2 regions of the Streptomyces sp. ME02-8801-2C genome follow, and region 2 is predicted to be linked to the other one. Evidence: riboswitches for the same ligand, from Rfam matches in the RefSeq annotation. Region 2 holds a riboswitch; the other holds the start of a gene.
The links. A riboswitch is a leader RNA that binds a small molecule or an ion and turns the genes downstream of it on or off. The one in region 2 is predicted to bind thiamine pyrophosphate.
Positions count from the first base shown of each region.

Region 1: linked by a shared signal. The riboswitch ahead of thiO (glycine oxidase ThiO) and the one ahead of PV396_RS29560 (thiamine ABC transporter substrate-binding protein) in region 2 are both predicted to bind thiamine pyrophosphate.

Region 1 covers NZ_JARAXP010000001.1:41,983-49,781, reverse strand. Annotated here, with positions in the region: gene metF (methylenetetrahydrofolate reductase [NAD(P)H]) at 1-657, opposite strand, end outside; gene thiE (thiamine phosphate synthase) at 769-1,449, opposite strand; gene PV396_RS00235 (Rv2175c family DNA-binding protein) at 1,547-1,918, opposite strand; gene PV396_RS00230 (FAD-dependent oxidoreductase) at 2,016-3,254, opposite strand; gene PV396_RS00225 (hypothetical protein) at 3,308-3,661, opposite strand; TPP riboswitch at 3,713-3,825, shown strand; gene thiO (glycine oxidase ThiO) at 3,823-4,995, shown strand; gene thiS (sulfur carrier protein ThiS) at 5,004-5,204, shown strand; gene PV396_RS00210 (thiazole synthase) at 5,208-6,002, shown strand; gene pknB (Stk1 family PASTA domain-containing Ser/Thr kinase) at 6,177-7,799, shown strand, end outside.
Region 2 covers NZ_JARAXP010000009.1:226,012-233,810, reverse strand. Annotated here, with positions in the region: gene PV396_RS29575 (maleylpyruvate isomerase family mycothiol-dependent enzyme) at 1-33, opposite strand, end outside; gene PV396_RS29570 (ABC transporter ATP-binding protein) at 59-1,075, opposite strand; gene PV396_RS29565 (iron ABC transporter permease) at 1,078-2,760, opposite strand; gene PV396_RS29560 (thiamine ABC transporter substrate-binding protein) at 2,736-3,818, opposite strand; TPP riboswitch at 3,900-4,005, opposite strand; gene rlmN (23S rRNA (adenine(2503)-C(2))-methyltransferase RlmN) at 4,031-5,137, opposite strand; gene PV396_RS29550 (hypothetical protein) at 5,237-5,908, opposite strand; gene PV396_RS29545 (phosphatidate cytidylyltransferase) at 6,034-7,161, opposite strand; gene frr (ribosome recycling factor) at 7,161-7,718, opposite strand.

The DNA.
Region 1 (7,799 bases), on a different contig from region 2:
CTCGGGGATGACCGGGGTCGGGCAGCCCGCCGCCGCGACCGCGTCCCGCAGCCTCAGATAGGACTCCGGGTGGAAGAACATCTGGGTGATCGCGTAGTCCGCGCCGGCCCGGCACTTGTCGACGAAGTGCGTGACGTCCGTGTCCCGGTCCGGTGAGCGCGGGTGCGTCTCGGGGAAGGCGGCGACGCCTACGCAGAAGTCGCCCGACTCCTTGATGAGCCGGACGAGTTCGGCGGCGTACGTCAGACCGCTCGGGTGCGGTACCCAGTCGGCCATCGGATCGCCGGGCGGGTCGCCGCGCACGGCCAGGATGTTGCGGATGCCCGCGTCGGCGTACTGGCCGATGATGTTGCGCAGTTCGGCGACGGAGTGGTTGACCGCGGTGAGGTGGGCGACCGGGGTGAGCGTGGTGTCGGAGACGATCTGCTGGGTCTCCTTGACCGTGCCCGCGCGCGTCGACCCGCCCGCCCCGTAGGTCACGGACACGAAGTCCGGCGCTACCGCCTCGACCCGCCGGAGCGCGTTCCACAGGCTCCGCTCGCCCTTGGGGGTCTTGGGCGCCGAGAACTCGAAGGAGTACGTGGTCTTGCCGGATGCGAGCATGTCGCGCACAGTGCGTGCGCGGTCGGTTCGGGTGGACGCGGTTCCGAGGGCCATACCCGCAGGTTAGTCAGGGGGCGGCGGTCTCCCAACCGGATGGCGGAAATTTGCCCGGATTGTCGCCTTGTTGTCCACGACTCGGACACCTGGCGGTGGCTCAGCCGACGCTCACCACGAACGCAGCCGCTTGGCGAACTCCGCCGCCGCCGCGCCCGGGTCGGTCGCCTCGGTGATCGCCCGTACGACGACCACGCGGGTGGCGCCCGCCGCCAGCACCTCGTCCAGGTTGCCCAGGTCGACGCCGCCGATGGCGAACCAGGGACGCTCGGTGGCGAGCCCGGCCGTGTGGCGGACCAGGTCGAGGCCGGGGGCGTGGCGGCCCGGTTTGGTGGGGGTGGGCCAGCAGGGGCCCGTGCAGAAGTAGTCGACGCCCTCCTGGACGGCGGCCGCCTCGGCCTCGGACTCGGCGTGCGTGGAGCGGCCTATGAGGACGTCGGGGCCGAGGATCGCGCGGGCCGCCGGGACGGGGAGGTCGCCCTGGCCGAGATGAAGTACGTCGGCACCGGCGGCGTGGGCGACGTCCGCGCGGTCGTTGACGGCGAGGAGCTTGCCGTGCCGGGCGCAGGCGTCGGCGAAGACCTGGAGGTGGTCCAGTTCCTCGGCCGCCTCCATGCCCTTGTCGCGCAGCTGCACGATGTCGACCCCGCCGGCCAGGACGGCGTCGAGGAACTCGGCGAGGTCGCCCTGCCGTCTGCGGGCGTCCGTGCAGAGATAGACCCGGGCGTCGGCGAGCCGCGCACGGGCGGTACCGGCGCTCGCCCCGGGCACGGTGTCGGTCGTCTCGGGCATACGTGTCCCCCCATGGGCGCGCCCCTGGGTGTTCACCCGGGCGCGCCCCTGTGTGGTGGTGTGCGGGCCGAGGCCCGCACACCGGCGGCTGGTCGGATCAGACGGCGAGCGCCTGGGCCCGGCGCTTCACCTCCGTGCCGCGATTCTCGCTGAGGGCCTGCGCGGGGGTGCCGGGCAGGCTCGGGTCGGGAGTGAAGAGCCACTCGAGCATCTCTTCGTCGGAGAAGCCGTCGTCCCTCAGGAGCGTCAGGGTGCCGGTGAGGCCCTTGACGACCTTCTGCTCGGCCCCGTCGATGAAGGCGGCGGGGACGTGCAGCGCGCGGTTCTCGCCACGGCGTACGGCGATCACTTGGCCCTCCTTGACCAACTGCCGGACGCGTGTCACCTCGATGTCGAGGATTTCCGCGATGTCGGGCAGCGTGAGCCAGGCGGGGACGAGAGCATCGATCTTTGCGTCAATCTCGGTCACGGGACAAGCCTGCCATCCCGCACTGACAGTCGGAAGCGGGACCCCTGTGACCTGCGCCGTTGTGATGGTGTCGAGCCGCGTCGGGCAACGCCCGGCCCTACGCCGTGGCCGCCTTCAGTGGCCGGGAGGGGTCCGTCAGGGCCTCGGCGTCCATCAGGGTGCCCGCCTCGATCAGCCGGCGCCCCTGGGCCAGGTCCCGGGGGCGGCCCACGGCCAGCAGGGCGGCCAGGCGGCCCTCGCGCAGCCAGCAGACCGTCCAGGCGGGCCCGGCCGGGTCGCCGCGCCACAGGGTGGTGTCGGCGGACTGGTGGTGGCCGACGTACTGGACGAAGCGGCCGAACTGCTCCGACCAGAAGTACGGGACGGGGTCGTAGACCGCCGGGGACTCCCCGATGATGTTGGCGGCGACCGTACGGGGTCCCTGGAGGGCGTTGTCCCAGTGGTGGACCAGAAGACGTCGGCCGTACCTTCCCGAGGGGAAGGAGGCGCAGTCGCCGACCGCGTAGACGTCCGCCTGGGAGGTGCGCAGATGGTCGTCGGCGACGACCTCGCGGTGCTCGCCCAGGGTGATCCCCGAGCCCGTGAGCCAGGCCGTGGCCGGGCGGGCCCCGATGCCGACGACGACGGCGCCTGCGGGCAGCCGCGAGCCGTCGTCGAGCACCACCGCGCCGGGCTCGACGCGTGCCACGCGCGCGTGGGTGCGCAGCGAGGCGCCGCTGTCGGCGTACCAGGCGGCCATCGGCGCGGCCACCTCGGCGGGCAGGGCGCCCGCGAGCGGCCGGTCGGCGGCCTCCACGACGGTGACGGAGCAGCCGGCCTCGCGGGCGGCGGTGGCGAACTCGGCGCCGATCCAGCCCGCCCCGACGACCACGATGTCATGCTGACGTGCGAGGACCGGCCGCAGCCGCTCGGCGTCGTCGAGGGTCCGCAGCAGATGCACCCCGGGTACGCCCTCGGTGCCCGGCAGCCGGATCGGTTCGGCGCCGGTCGCGAGGACCAGGACGTCGTACGGGACGGGCCCCTCGGCGGTGTCCAGTTCATGTTCGGCGCCTCGGACGCCCAGCACCTCGCACCCGAGCAGCAGTTCGATACCGAGGGCCTCGAAGTCGACGTCGAAGGCGGAGTCCTCCGCCTTGCCCAGCAGTACGGCCTTGGACAGGGGCGGCCGGTCGTACGGCTGATGGGGCTCGGCACCCAGCAGCGTGACGGTGCCCGTGAACCCCTGCTCCCGCAGGGCGACCGCGGTCTGCACCCCGGCCATGCCCGCGCCCACGACGACCACGCGCCGCGCCCGCAGCCCGCCCGGTGTGTCCTGTGCCTGCGTCTGCTCGCTCACCCGATCACCATAGACAACTGACAAATTGTCAGTCAGTGGGCGCGGTCAGTGACCTACTCCACAACCACGCGCTCGACCTGTTCCACCACGCTCGTCCCACTGCCCGGCTGCGACTCCCACTCCCAGGTCTCCGCCAACCGCAGCCGCCCGTCGGGCAGTTCGGTCACCTCGGACACACAGTGGCCCGAGGACGTCGTCCCGTCGCGCTTCAGCTGCACGTACCGGAAGTCGAGCCGGTCACCTTCCCGTGTACCCACGAGATGGCCGCGTACGACATCGCCGCCCGCGTACTCGGCCCAGATCTCGCCGTTTCGCTCGTGGTAGGTGAACCGGGTGCGCGTCCCCACCTGACCTGGGGCCTGGTCCGTGACAGGGGCGAGGACGAGGCCGTCGAGCGAGCGGGGCATGGGGACGGGCTCCCTTACATGGGCGTCGCACTGCGGGCTAGGGTGACCAGCGTAAGCACTCGCGGGAGCCCGGACGCACCGGGCTGAGAGGGAGGCTGGGCGGCCTCCGACCGTACGAACCTGATCCGGGTCATGCCGGCGAAGGGAGGGGCTGGACGCCCATGTCGCGTACACACACCTCGGACGTCGTGGTCGTCGGCGGCGGGATCATCGGGCTGGTGACGGCCTGGCGGGCCGCGCAGCGCGGGCTCGCCACGACCGTCGTGGATCCCGTGCCGGGCGGCGGGGCCGCGCAGGTGGCGGCCGGGATGCTGGCCGCCGTCACCGAACTGCACCACGGGGAGCAGACCCTGCTGGGGCTGAACCTGGAGTCGGCCCGCCGCTATCCGGACTTCGTCGCCGAGCTCACCGAGCTGACCGGTCATGACCTCGGCTACCGCCGCTGCGGCACCCTCGCCGTCGCGCTCGACGCCGACGACCGCGCCGAGCTGCGCGAACTGCACGCCCTGCAACAGCGCTCCGGCCTGCAGTCGGAGTGGCTGTCCGGGCGCGAATGCCGGCGCCTGGAGCCGATGCTCGCGCCGGGCGTGCGCGGGGGGCTGCGGGTGGACGGCGACCACCAGATCGATCCGCGACGGCTGGCCGGGGCGCTGGTGGCCGCGTGCGAGCGCGCCGGGGTCGTGCTGCGCCGGACCTGGGCCGAACGGCTCGAGGTACGGCGGGGGCGGGCCGTGGGGGTCACGGACTCGGACGGCGACGAACTGGCCGCCGGGTCGGTCGTGCTGGCCGGGGGCAGCCTCAGCGGACGGCTCGCGGGAGTCCCGGAGGCTGTGCTGCCACCCGTACGGCCCGTGAAGGGGCAAGTGTTGCGGGTGACCGTGCCGCAGCGGTACGCGCCCTTCCTGAGCCGGACCGTGCGGGCCGTGGTGCGCGGCAGCCAGGTCTATCTGGTGCCGCGCGAGAACGGTGAGCTGGTCGTCGGGGCGACCAGCGAGGAGCTGGGCTGGGACACCACCGTCACGGCGGGCGGTGTCTACGAGCTGCTGCGCGACGCCCACGAACTCGTCCCCGGGATCACCGAGTTGCCGCTGACGGAGACCCGCGCGGGACTGCGCCCCGGCTCCCCCGACAACGCGCCGCTGCTGGGCCCGACCGCGCTGGACGGGCTTCTGGTGGCCACCGGGCACTACCGCAACGGCGTGCTGCTGACGCCGGTCACCGGAGACGCGATGGCCGCCGCCCTGGCCACCGGTGAACTGCCGGACGAGGCCCGCGCCTTCACCCCTCGACGGTTCGACGCCGTCCACGCCGTACGCATGGAGCAGTTCGCATGAGCCATTCCCTGAACATCCTGGTCAACGGCCGGCAGCAAGAGGTGTCCGCCGGTACCGCGCTCGACGCGCTGGTGAAGACCCTCACCCCGGCGCCTTCCGGTGTGGCCGCCGCGCTCAACGAAACCGTCGTCCCACGCGCGCGTTGGTCCTCGACCCCCCTCGCCGAGGGAGACCGCGTCGAGGTCCTCACCGCCGTCCAGGGAGGCTGAACCATGGCCGACGATCCCTTTGTCCTCGGTGGTACGGCCTTCGCGTCCCGGCTGATCATGGGTACGGGGGGCGCGCCCAGCCTCGAGGTGCTGGAACGGGCCCTGGTGGCCTCGGGCACGGAACTGACGACCGTCGCGATGCGGCGCGTCGATCCCTCGGTGCACGGGTCGGTGCTGTCGGTGCTGGAACGGCTCGGCATCCAGGTGCTGCCCAACACGGCGGGATGCTTCACCGCCGGCGAGGCCGTGCTGACGGCCCGGCTGGCCCGGGAGGCGCTCGGTACGGACATGGTGAAACTGGAGGTCATCGCCGACGAGCGGACGCTGCTGCCGGATCCCATCGAACTGCTGGACGCGGCGGAGGTGCTGGTGGACGACGGGTTCACGGTGCTGCCGTACACGAACGACGATCCGGTGCTGGCACGCAAGCTGGAGGACGTCGGGTGCGCCGCGATCATGCCGCTCGGGTCGCCGATCGGGTCGGGGCTGGGGATCCGCAACCCGCACAACTTCCAGCTGATCGTGGAGCACGCGCGTGTGCCGGTGATTCTGGACGCGGGGGCGGGGACGGCGTCGGACGTGGCGCTGGCGATGGAGCTGGGGTGTGCGGGGGTGATGCTGGCGTCGGCGGTCACCCGGGCTCAGGAACCCGTGCTGATGGCTGCCGCCATGCGGAGCGGGGTGGAGGCGGGGCGGTTGGCCTACCGGGCGGGGCGGATTCCGCGGCGTCACTTCGCCGAGGCGTCGTCTCCTGCGGAGGGGCTGGCCGTGCTGGATCCGGAGCGGCCCAATTTTTGATCTCCCACCCGCGCACCGCCCGTTTCCAGCCCGCTGGCAAGGGGAGCTCTCCGGTGGGGGCTTCCCACCGTCGGCGGCTCTCCGTCTCGGTTCGCGTCACAGGTCGGCTTCAGTCCTGCTGCTTTCCCGAGTGAGATCGCGGCCCTGTCAGTGACGGCTCGTACACTCGCCTGCGTGGACACGACCCTTCAGGACCCTCTCGTCGGGCAGGTGCTCGACGGTCGCTATCGCGTGGACGCGCGGATCGCGGTCGGCGGGATGGCCACGGTCTACCGGGCCGTGGACACCCGCCTCGACCGCGTGCTCGCCCTCAAGGTGATGCACCCCTCGCTCGCCGCCGACGTGTCCTTCGTCGAGCGGTTCATCCGCGAGGCGAAGTCCGTGGCCCGGCTCGCGCACCCCAACGTCGTGCAGGTCTTCGACCAGGGCACCGACGGGTCGTACGTCTATCTCGCCATGGAGTACGTCGCCGGCTGCACCCTGCGTGACGTGCTCCGTGAACGCGGCGCGCTCCAGCCGAGGGCCGCGCTCGACATCCTGGAGCCCGTGCTCGCCGCGCTCGGCGCCGCCCACCGGGCCGGATTCGTGCACCGCGACATGAAGCCCGAGAACGTGCTCATAGGGGACGACGGCCGGGTCAAGGTCGCCGACTTCGGGCTCGTGCGGGCCGTGGACACGGTCACCAACACGACCGGTGCCGTCCTCGGCACCGTCTCCTACCTCGCACCCGAGCAGATCGAGACCGGCACCACCGACCCACGGGTCGATGTGTACGCCTGCGGAATCGTCCTCTACGAGATGCTGACCGGCGACCAGCCGCACTACGGCGACTCCCCCGCGCTGGTGCTCTACAAGCACCTGCACGAGGACGTGCCGCCGCCCTCGTCCCTCGTCCCCGGGCTGGCCCTCGAGCTGGACGCGCTGGTCGCCTCGGCGACCGCGCGCAACGCCGACATCCGCCCGTACGACGCCGTGGCGCTGCTCGCGCTGGTGCTGGAGACGCGCAGCGCGCTCGGCGCCGAACAACTGGACGCCGTACCGCCGCAGGCCGTCGCCTCGGCGCACGACAACGCTGAGGACCTGACGAGCGTCATCCCGCGCGCGCTGGCCGTGCCGCGGCCCCTGCCCGTCAACGAGATCGAACCCCCGGTCGACGAGGGACGGTTGCACCGGACGAGCCGGCTGGGAACGGTCGGCGCTCCCCCGGCGCCCGCCCCGCCCTCCCGGCGCTCCCCGCGGGCGCGGAGCAGGCGTGGGCCGCTCGCCGTCCTCGCCGCCGTACTGCTCGTCCTCGGGGTGGGGGCGGGCGTCTGGTACATCAACTCCGGGCAGTTCACCCAGGTCCCCGGGGTGCTGTCGATGACGCAGGCGCAGGCCGAGGCCCGGTTGAAGCAGGCCGGGCTCGAGGTCGGCACGATCGACGAGGCCTACAGCGACACAGTGAGACGCGGCACCGTCATCAGCACTGATCCCGGGGTCAGCGAGCGCATCCGGGACAACGACAGCGTGTCGCTCACCATCTCCAAGGGGCCGGAGACCGTGCCGGTGCCCCAGCTCGAGGGTTACCGCCTGGACAAGGCCAGAGCGGTGCTGAAGCGCGAGGGTCTGGAGCCGGGGATGGTCACCCGGGAGTTCAGCGAGGAGGTGCCCCGGGGTTCGGTGATCAGTACCAGTCCGGAGCCGGGCACCGAGCGGCGCGCGGGTTCCGCGGTCGCCCTCGTCGTCAGCAAGGGCAGCCCGGTGGAGGTCTCCGACGTCACCGGCGCCGAGCTCGCCGAAGCGAAGTCCGTACTGGAG
Region 2 (7,799 bases):
ATCGCAATAGCGGTCATGTGCGAGTGTCGTCATGCCCCGAACCCTATGAGGGGTCCCGTCAGCCGAGCACGACAATTTCGGCCGCGTCGAAGGCCACCCCGACCTCGTCCCCCGGCTCCGGCGCCGCCCGCAACGCACACGCGGCCTCCAGGCGGGGCGCGTCCTCTGGCTGGAGCTGTACGGCGACATGCGTACCCCGGAAGGTGCGCGCGGCCACGGTGCAGCGCAGGCCCTCGGCGGCGGGCACCAGGCGCACCCCGGCGGGCCGTACGAGCAGCGTGCGCGTCCCCTGGGGGGCGTCCTCGGGGACCGGAACCTTGCCCCAGGGGGTGTCCGCGGCCTGCCCGCTCACCGTCGCCCCGACGACGTTGTCGAAGCCGAGGAAGCGGGCCACGAACTCGTCCGCGGGTCGCTGCCAGACCTCAAGTGGCGTACCGGACTGGGCGATCCGCCCCTCGCGCATCACGATCACCCGGTCGGCGAGGGCGAAGGCCTCGCCCTGGTCATGGGTCACGGCGAGCACGGTGGTGCCCAACCGGCCGAAGAGTTCCCGGAGTTCGACGACGAGCCGCTCGCGCAGCGAGCGGTCCAGCTGGCCGAGCGGTTCGTCGAGCATCAGCAGCCGGGGGCGCGGCGCGAGGGCGCGGGCGAGGGCGACGCGCTGCTGCTCCCCGCCGGACAGCGCGGCGACGGCCCGACGGGCGGCGCCGGGCAGCCCGACCAGTTCCAGCAACTCCCGTACGCGTACGTTCTGTTGCGCCTTGGACACGTGGTGCATGCGCAGCCCGAAGGCGACGTTGCCGCCGACGTCCCGCTGGGGGAACAGCTGGTGGTCCTGGAACATCAGGCCGACCTCGCGCTTGTGCGCGGGCACTCCGGCGAGGTCCCTGCCGTCGAGCGACACCCGCCCCGCGTCGAGGGGTTGGAGTCCGGCGACCGCCCGCAGCAGCGTCGACTTTCCGCTGCCACTGGGGCCGAGCACGCACACGGTCTCGTGCTCGGCGACATCGAGGCCGACGCCGTCGAGCACGGGCCGCGACCCGAACCGTACGGTCGCTCCGTCGAGACTGAGCATGGTCAGAACTCCCCCGTCCGGTCGGTCCGCAGCCGCTCCAGCACGAGCAGGGCCACCGCGCACACCAGCATCAAGATCGTCGAAAGGGCCATCGCCTGGCCGTAGTTGAGGTCGCCGGGGCGGCCCAGCAGACGGGCCACGGCGACCGGCAGGGTCGGGTTGTCGGGCCGGGCGATGAACACGGTCGCCCCGAACTCGCCCAGCGACACGGCGAACGCGAACCCGGCGGCGACCAGCAGCGCCCGCCGCACGATCGGCAGATCGACCTCCCGCCAGACCCGCCACGGCGACGCCCCGAGCACGGCCGCCGCCTCCCTCAGCCGCCCGTCCACGGCCCGCAGCACCGGCAGCATGGTCCGCACCACGAACGGCACCCCGACCAGTGCCTGCGCCAGCGGTACCAGGATCCAGCTGCTGCGCAGATCGAGCGGCGGCTCGTCGAGCGCGATCAGGAACCCGAACCCGACGGTCACCGCCGACACCCCGAGCGGCAGCATCAACAGTGCGTCGAACCCCCGTACGAGCCGCCCGGCATCGCGCCGGGTGAGCGCCACGGCGGCCAGCGACCCGACGACGACGGCGATGGCTGTGGCGGCGACGGCGTACTGGAGTGAGTTCCCGATGGCGGCGATCGGCGCCACCAGGAAGATGCCCGAGTCGTCGTGGGTGAGCGCCCGGTAGTAGCCGAGGCCCGCGCCGCCCGGCGTGGCGAACGACCGCTGCACGAGCACGGCGAGCGGCAGCACCAGCAGGAGGGCGATGCTGGCCAGCACCCCGCCGAGCAGCGCCCACTGACCCCGGCCGCGGGGCCTGCGGGCGGTCGTCTCCGGTGCCACGAGCCGCAGCGCGCTCTCCCGCCGCCGTACCGTCCCGGCGTGCACGGCGAGGATCGCGCCCACCGCCACGAACTGCACGATCGTCAGCACGGCGGCCGTACCGAGGTCGAAGATCTCCGAGGTCTGCCGGTAGATCTCCACCTCGAGGGTGGCGAAGGTGGGCCCGCCGAGGATCTGCACCACTCCGAAAGAGGTGAAGGTGAAGAGGAAGACCATGAGCGCGGCGGCGGCGACGGCGGGTGCGAGGGCGGGCAGCGTGACCTGCCGCCAGGCTGTGAACCGCGAGGCGCCGAGCATCCTCGCGGCCTCCTCCTGCCGTGGGTCGAGCTGCGCCCAGAGCCCGCCGACCGTCCGTACGACGACGGCGTAGTTGAAGAAGACATGCGCGAGCAGGATCGCCCACACGGTCGTGTCCAGCCGTACGCCCCACAGCTCGTCGAGCAGCCCGCCACGCCCGACCAGTGCCAGGAACGCCGTACCGACCACGACGGTCGGCAGTACGAAGGGCACGGTCACCACGGCCCGCAGAATCTGCTTGCCCCTGAAATCGAAGCGCGCGAAGACATACGCGCCGGGGAGTGCGATCAGCAGCGTGAGCGCGGTGGACGCGAACGCCTGCCAGACGGTGAACCAGAGCACGCGCCGGATGCCGGAGTCGCCGAGCACGTCCCCCAGCTGTCCCAGCCGCCAGACCCCGTCGACGTGCAGACCGCGCGCGACGATCGCGGCGACGGGATAGGCGAAGAAGAGCGCGAAGAAGACGACGGGCAGCGCGAGCAGGGCACCGCGCAGAGCGGCGCCCCGCCTGCGCGCGAGCGCCCCGGCTACTTCAGTACGAGCGATGTCCACGACTTGACCCACTGGTCACGGTGTTCGGCGATCTTCGCGGGGTCCATGGTCTCGGGGTCCTTGGCCTGCGGCCCGTACTCGGTGAACTCGGCGGGCACCTCGGCGCCCTCGCGTACCGGGTACACGAACATGTTGAGCGGCATGTCCTCCTGGAAGGTCTTGCCGACCAGGAAGTCGAGCAGCGCCTTGCCGCCAGCGCTGTTCTTCGCGTTGCTGAGCAGCCCCGCGTACTCGATCTGCCGGAAGCAGGTGCCCATCGCGACCCCGGTCGGAGCGGCGGTCGGCTTCGGGTCGGCGAAGATCACCTCGGCGGGCGGCGAGGATGCGTACGAGACGACGAGGGGCCGGTCGCCCTTGGCCTTCTTGCCGCCGGCCGACCCGGAGAACTCCTCGTTGTACGCCTGCTCCCAGCCGTCGACCACCTTCACACCGTTGGCCTGCAGCTTGGCCCAGTAGCCGCTCCAGCCGTCATCCCCGTACTTGGCGGCGCTGCCGAGCAGGAACCCGAGTCCGGGCGAGGAGGTGGAGGCGTTCTCGGTGACGAGGAGGTCCTTGTAGGCGGGCTTGACCAGATCGTCGAAGGACTCGGGCGGGGTCAGCTTGTGCTCGCTGAACCAGGCCTTGTCGTAGTTGACGCAGATGTCGCCGGTGTCGATCGGGGTGACCCGGTGCTTGTCGTCGTCCGTCCGGTACGCGGGCAGGATCGCGTCGGCGTCCTTCACCTCGTACGACTGGAACAGGCCGTTGTCGAGCGCGCGGGAGAGCAGGGTGTTGTCGACGCCGAAGAAGACGTCGCCCTGCGGGTTGTCCTTGGTGAGGATCGCCTTGTTGACGGCCTGCCCGGCGTCGCCGTCCTTGAGGACCCTGACCTTGTACCCGGACTGCTTCTCGAAGGCGGCGAGGACGCCCTTCGAAACGGCCCACGAGTCGTGGCTGACCAGGGTGACGGTCTTGCTTTCCGCAGCCGAACCGCTGCCGCTGTCCTCGGACCCGCACGCGGACAGCGCGACCAGCCCGAGCCCGACGGCAAGGGCCGTGACCTGCTTGGTGATGCTCACTGGATTCTTCCTCCTGGGATGACCAGGAAGAGACGCGGCCCTGCCCGGACCCCATGACGGGTTCCGGGCAGGGCGCAACAGCTTGAGTGATGACCGAACTTCCTACCCAGAATGACCTGGGCGAGGTTCAGAGGGTCTGCGGGCTGTCCCGCACTCTCAGCGCTGTGGCGCTCCCCTGTCGGAATATGAAGGTATGTAGGTACGACGTAAGACTACCGCTCGGTGGCCGCCAGCTGACCGCACGCCCCGTCGATCTCCTGCCCTCGGGTGTCCCGAACGGTCACGGGCACCCCGTGCGCGGCGATGGCCTCGACGAACGCCTTCTCGTCCTCGGGCCGCGAGGCCGTCCACTTGGACCCCGGAGTGGGGTTCAGCGGAATCAGGTTGACGTGCACGGGCTTGCCCCTGAGCAGCCGCCCGAGCCGGTCACCACGCCAGGCCTGGTCGTTGATGTCCCTGATCAGCGCGTACTCGATGGACAGCCGACGCCCCGACTTCGCCGCGTACTCCCACCCGGCGTCGAGGACCTCGCGCACCTTCCACCGTGTGTTCACGGGTACGAGGGTGTCGCGCAGCTCGTCGTCCGGCGCGTGCAGGGAGATCGCGAGCCGGCACTTGAAGCCCTCGTCGGAGAACCGGTGGATGGCCGGCACCAGCCCGACGGTCGAGACGGTGATCCCCCGCTGCGACAGCCCGACACCGTCCGGCTCGGGGTCGGTCAGCGCACGGATGGCACCGACGACACGCTTGTAGTTGGCCAGGGGCTCGCCCATGCCCATGAACACGATGTTGGAGAGCCGCGCGGGCCCACCGGGAATCTCCCCGTCCCGAAGCGCACGCATCCCGGCCACGATCTGGTGCACGATCTCGGCGGTGGACAGGTTCCGGTCGAGCCCCGCCTGCCCGGTCGCGCAGAACGGGCAGTTCATCCCGCACCCCGCCTGCGAGCTGATGCACATGGTCACCCGGTCCGGGTAGCGCATGAGCACCGACTCGACGAGCGTCCCGTCGACCATCCGCCACAGGGTCTTGCGGGTGGTGTCCTGGTCGGTCGACAGATGACGCACGACCGTCATCAGCTCGGGAAGCAGCGCCTCCTGGAGCTTGCCGCGCGAGGCGGCCGGGATGTTCGTCCACTCGGCCGGGTCGTGCGCGAACCGCCCGAAGTAGTGCTGCGAGAGCTGCTTGGCACGAAACGGCTTCTCACCGATCGCGGCAACGGCCTCTTTACGCTCGGCGGGCGTGAGATCGGCAAGATGCCGCGGCGGCTTCTGAGCTCCGCGCGGGGCGACGAATGTGAGTTCTCCTGGCTTAGGCATGGCTGTACCAGTGTCGCAGACATCCGGCCACCCCCTCACCGCCCTGTGGACAACCTCAGGCGCGGAGACAAAACCCCAGCTCGGCAGCCGTCCGCCTGCTCACCGCGGCGCAGCCGCCATCACCCCCCGAAGCTCCGCCACCTCCCGCTCCAGCTCGCGGTAGTGGTCGCTGACCTTCTGCCGGGCCGTCGGTGTGACGCGGCCCCCGTCCAGTTCGGTCAGCCGGTCGCCCAGGGCGGTGAGGCCTGTCTGCCAGTCGTGCCAGCCGTCGGCGCCCTGGGCTGCGGCCAGCTCGCCCCGGGCCGCGCGCAGGGCCTCGTGGGCCCCCTCGCGCAGCGGGACCAGGTCGGCGCGCAGCCGTTCGGTGCGTTCGCGGAGGTAGACGAGGGACTCGCCGTATCCGGCGAACGTCTCCCGCAGCTCGGTCATCGACCTGACCTGGTCCCCGAGCGCCTCCAGCCAGGGCAGGGCCACCTCGACGCCGTGCTCGGCCGCCCCGACGGTCGCCGTACGGACCTCGAGGTAGTTCTGGGACACTCCGTCCAGGTCGGCGAAGACACTCATCGCGCCGAGCGTCTGCTCGCGGATGGTGTCCGAAGGGAGTCCGTCCCCCCGGTCGAGCAGCGCCTCGATCCGCTCCAGCTCGCCCCGCACCGCCCTGCGCAGCTCCAGCAGCGCCTGATGAGCCGCGTCGGCGGTCTCGACCGGGCCGGCGACAGCCGCCAGCCCCTCGGCCTGCCGCTGGCGTCTTGCCCGACTACGCCCCCACATGCACGCCACCCCTTCCGGACGGATCGACCGCACTGAAGTCGATCTTAGGTTCGAAAGGGGTGGTTTCAGGCCGTCGGAGGTCTTTCACACGAAACCCGGACCGTACTGGAACATTCCGGCCGCCCTCAGCCCACGAAGGCGACGAACAGCAGCCACACGACAGGAGCCGTGGGAAGCAGCGAGTCCAGCCGGTCCATGATGCCGCCGTGTCCCGGCAGCAGCGTGCCCATGTCCTTGATGCCCAGGTCCCGCTTGATCATGGACTCGCCGAGGTCGCCGAGCGTCGCGCTGACCGCGACCGCGAGGCCCAGCAGCAGTCCCTGCCACCAGGTGCCGTCGTCGATCACGTACGCCATCAGCAGCGCGCCCGCCACCATCGCGAACGCGACCGCGCCGAACAGCCCCTCGCGGGTCTTGCCGGGGCTGATGCGCGGGGCGAGCTTGTGCTTGCCGAAGCGCCAGCCGATCGCGTACGCGCCCGTGTCGCTGACGACGGTCAGGAGGAGGTACGTCATGACGCGCTGCGCACCGTCGTCGGCGGTGAGCATCATCGCGACGAAGGTGGCCAGGAACGGGACGTAGAACGCCGCGAAGACGCCCGCCGTGACGTCCCTGAGGTAGCCCTCCGGAGGTTCCGTCATACGCCAGACCAGGACCGCGAGCGCGGTGAGCGCCATGGCGACCCATGCGCCACCGGGACCTCGGACGTATCCGGAGACGACCATCGCGGCCCCGCCGAGCGCCAGCGGCACCAACGGCGCCCTGATGTCCTTGCGTTCCTGGAGCCGGGACGTCAGTTCCCACAGGCCCACCACGACGGCGACCACGATCACCCCGACGAAGGCGGCCTTGACGACGAACAGCGACGCGATGATCACCGCGCCGAGTCCGACGCCGACCCCTATGGCCGCGGCGAGGTCCCGGCCCGCGCTCTTCTTCTGCGGGGCGGGGGCGGGCTGCTGGGCGTCGTCGGGCGTGGGCATGGAATCCGGCTTCTGCGGCACCGTCCCATAGGGCTGTGCCTGCGGCATCTCGTCGCGGAACAAAGGGCCGCCCGGCCGAGCGGCCCCCCGCTCGTCATCCTGGTCTCCGCCGTGTGCGGGTACGTCGGGCACGATGGGCATGGGGCGAGTCTGCTGCGCGTGCTGCGCATCGTACGCGGGACCCGCCGGGGCAGCCCCCTGGACAGGCCCTCCGTCGGACGGCCCCCAGTACCCGGCGTGGGGCGGCGCCCCCCAGGAAGAGTCGTTCATCAGACTTCGAGAAGCTCCGCTTCCTTGTGCTTGAGAAGCTCGTCCACCTGCGCGACGTACTTCGCGGTGGTGTCGTCGAGCTCCTTCTCCGCGCGACGGCCCTCGTCCTCGCCGACCTCGCCGTCCTTGACGAACTTGTCGATGGTGTCCTTGGCCTTGCGGCGGATGGACCGGATCGAGATCTTGGAGTCCTCGGCCTTGGTCCGGGCCACCTTGATGTAGTCCTTGCGGCGCTCCTGGGTGAGCTCGGGGAACACCACGCGGATGATGTTTCCGTCGTTGCTCGGGTTGACGCCGAGGTCGGAGTCGCGGATCGCCTGTTCGATGTTGCGCAGCGCGCTCTTGTCGAAGGGGGTCACCACGGCCATGCGCGGTTCGGGCACGGAGAACGAGGCCAGCTGGTTGATCGGCGTCAGCGCGCCGTAGTAGTCAGCCACGATCTTGTTGAACATCGCCGGGTGCGCACGACCGGTGCGGATCGCGGCGAAGTCCTCCTTGGCGACCACGACGGCCTTCTCCATCTTCTCCTCGGCCTCGAGGAGGGTCTCTTCGATCACCACTTGCTCCTGCGTGTCTTGAGTAGGCCCGGCTGCTGTTCTCGGTCCGCGGCCGGCTGCGTCGCGTCTTCTTCCTGCACG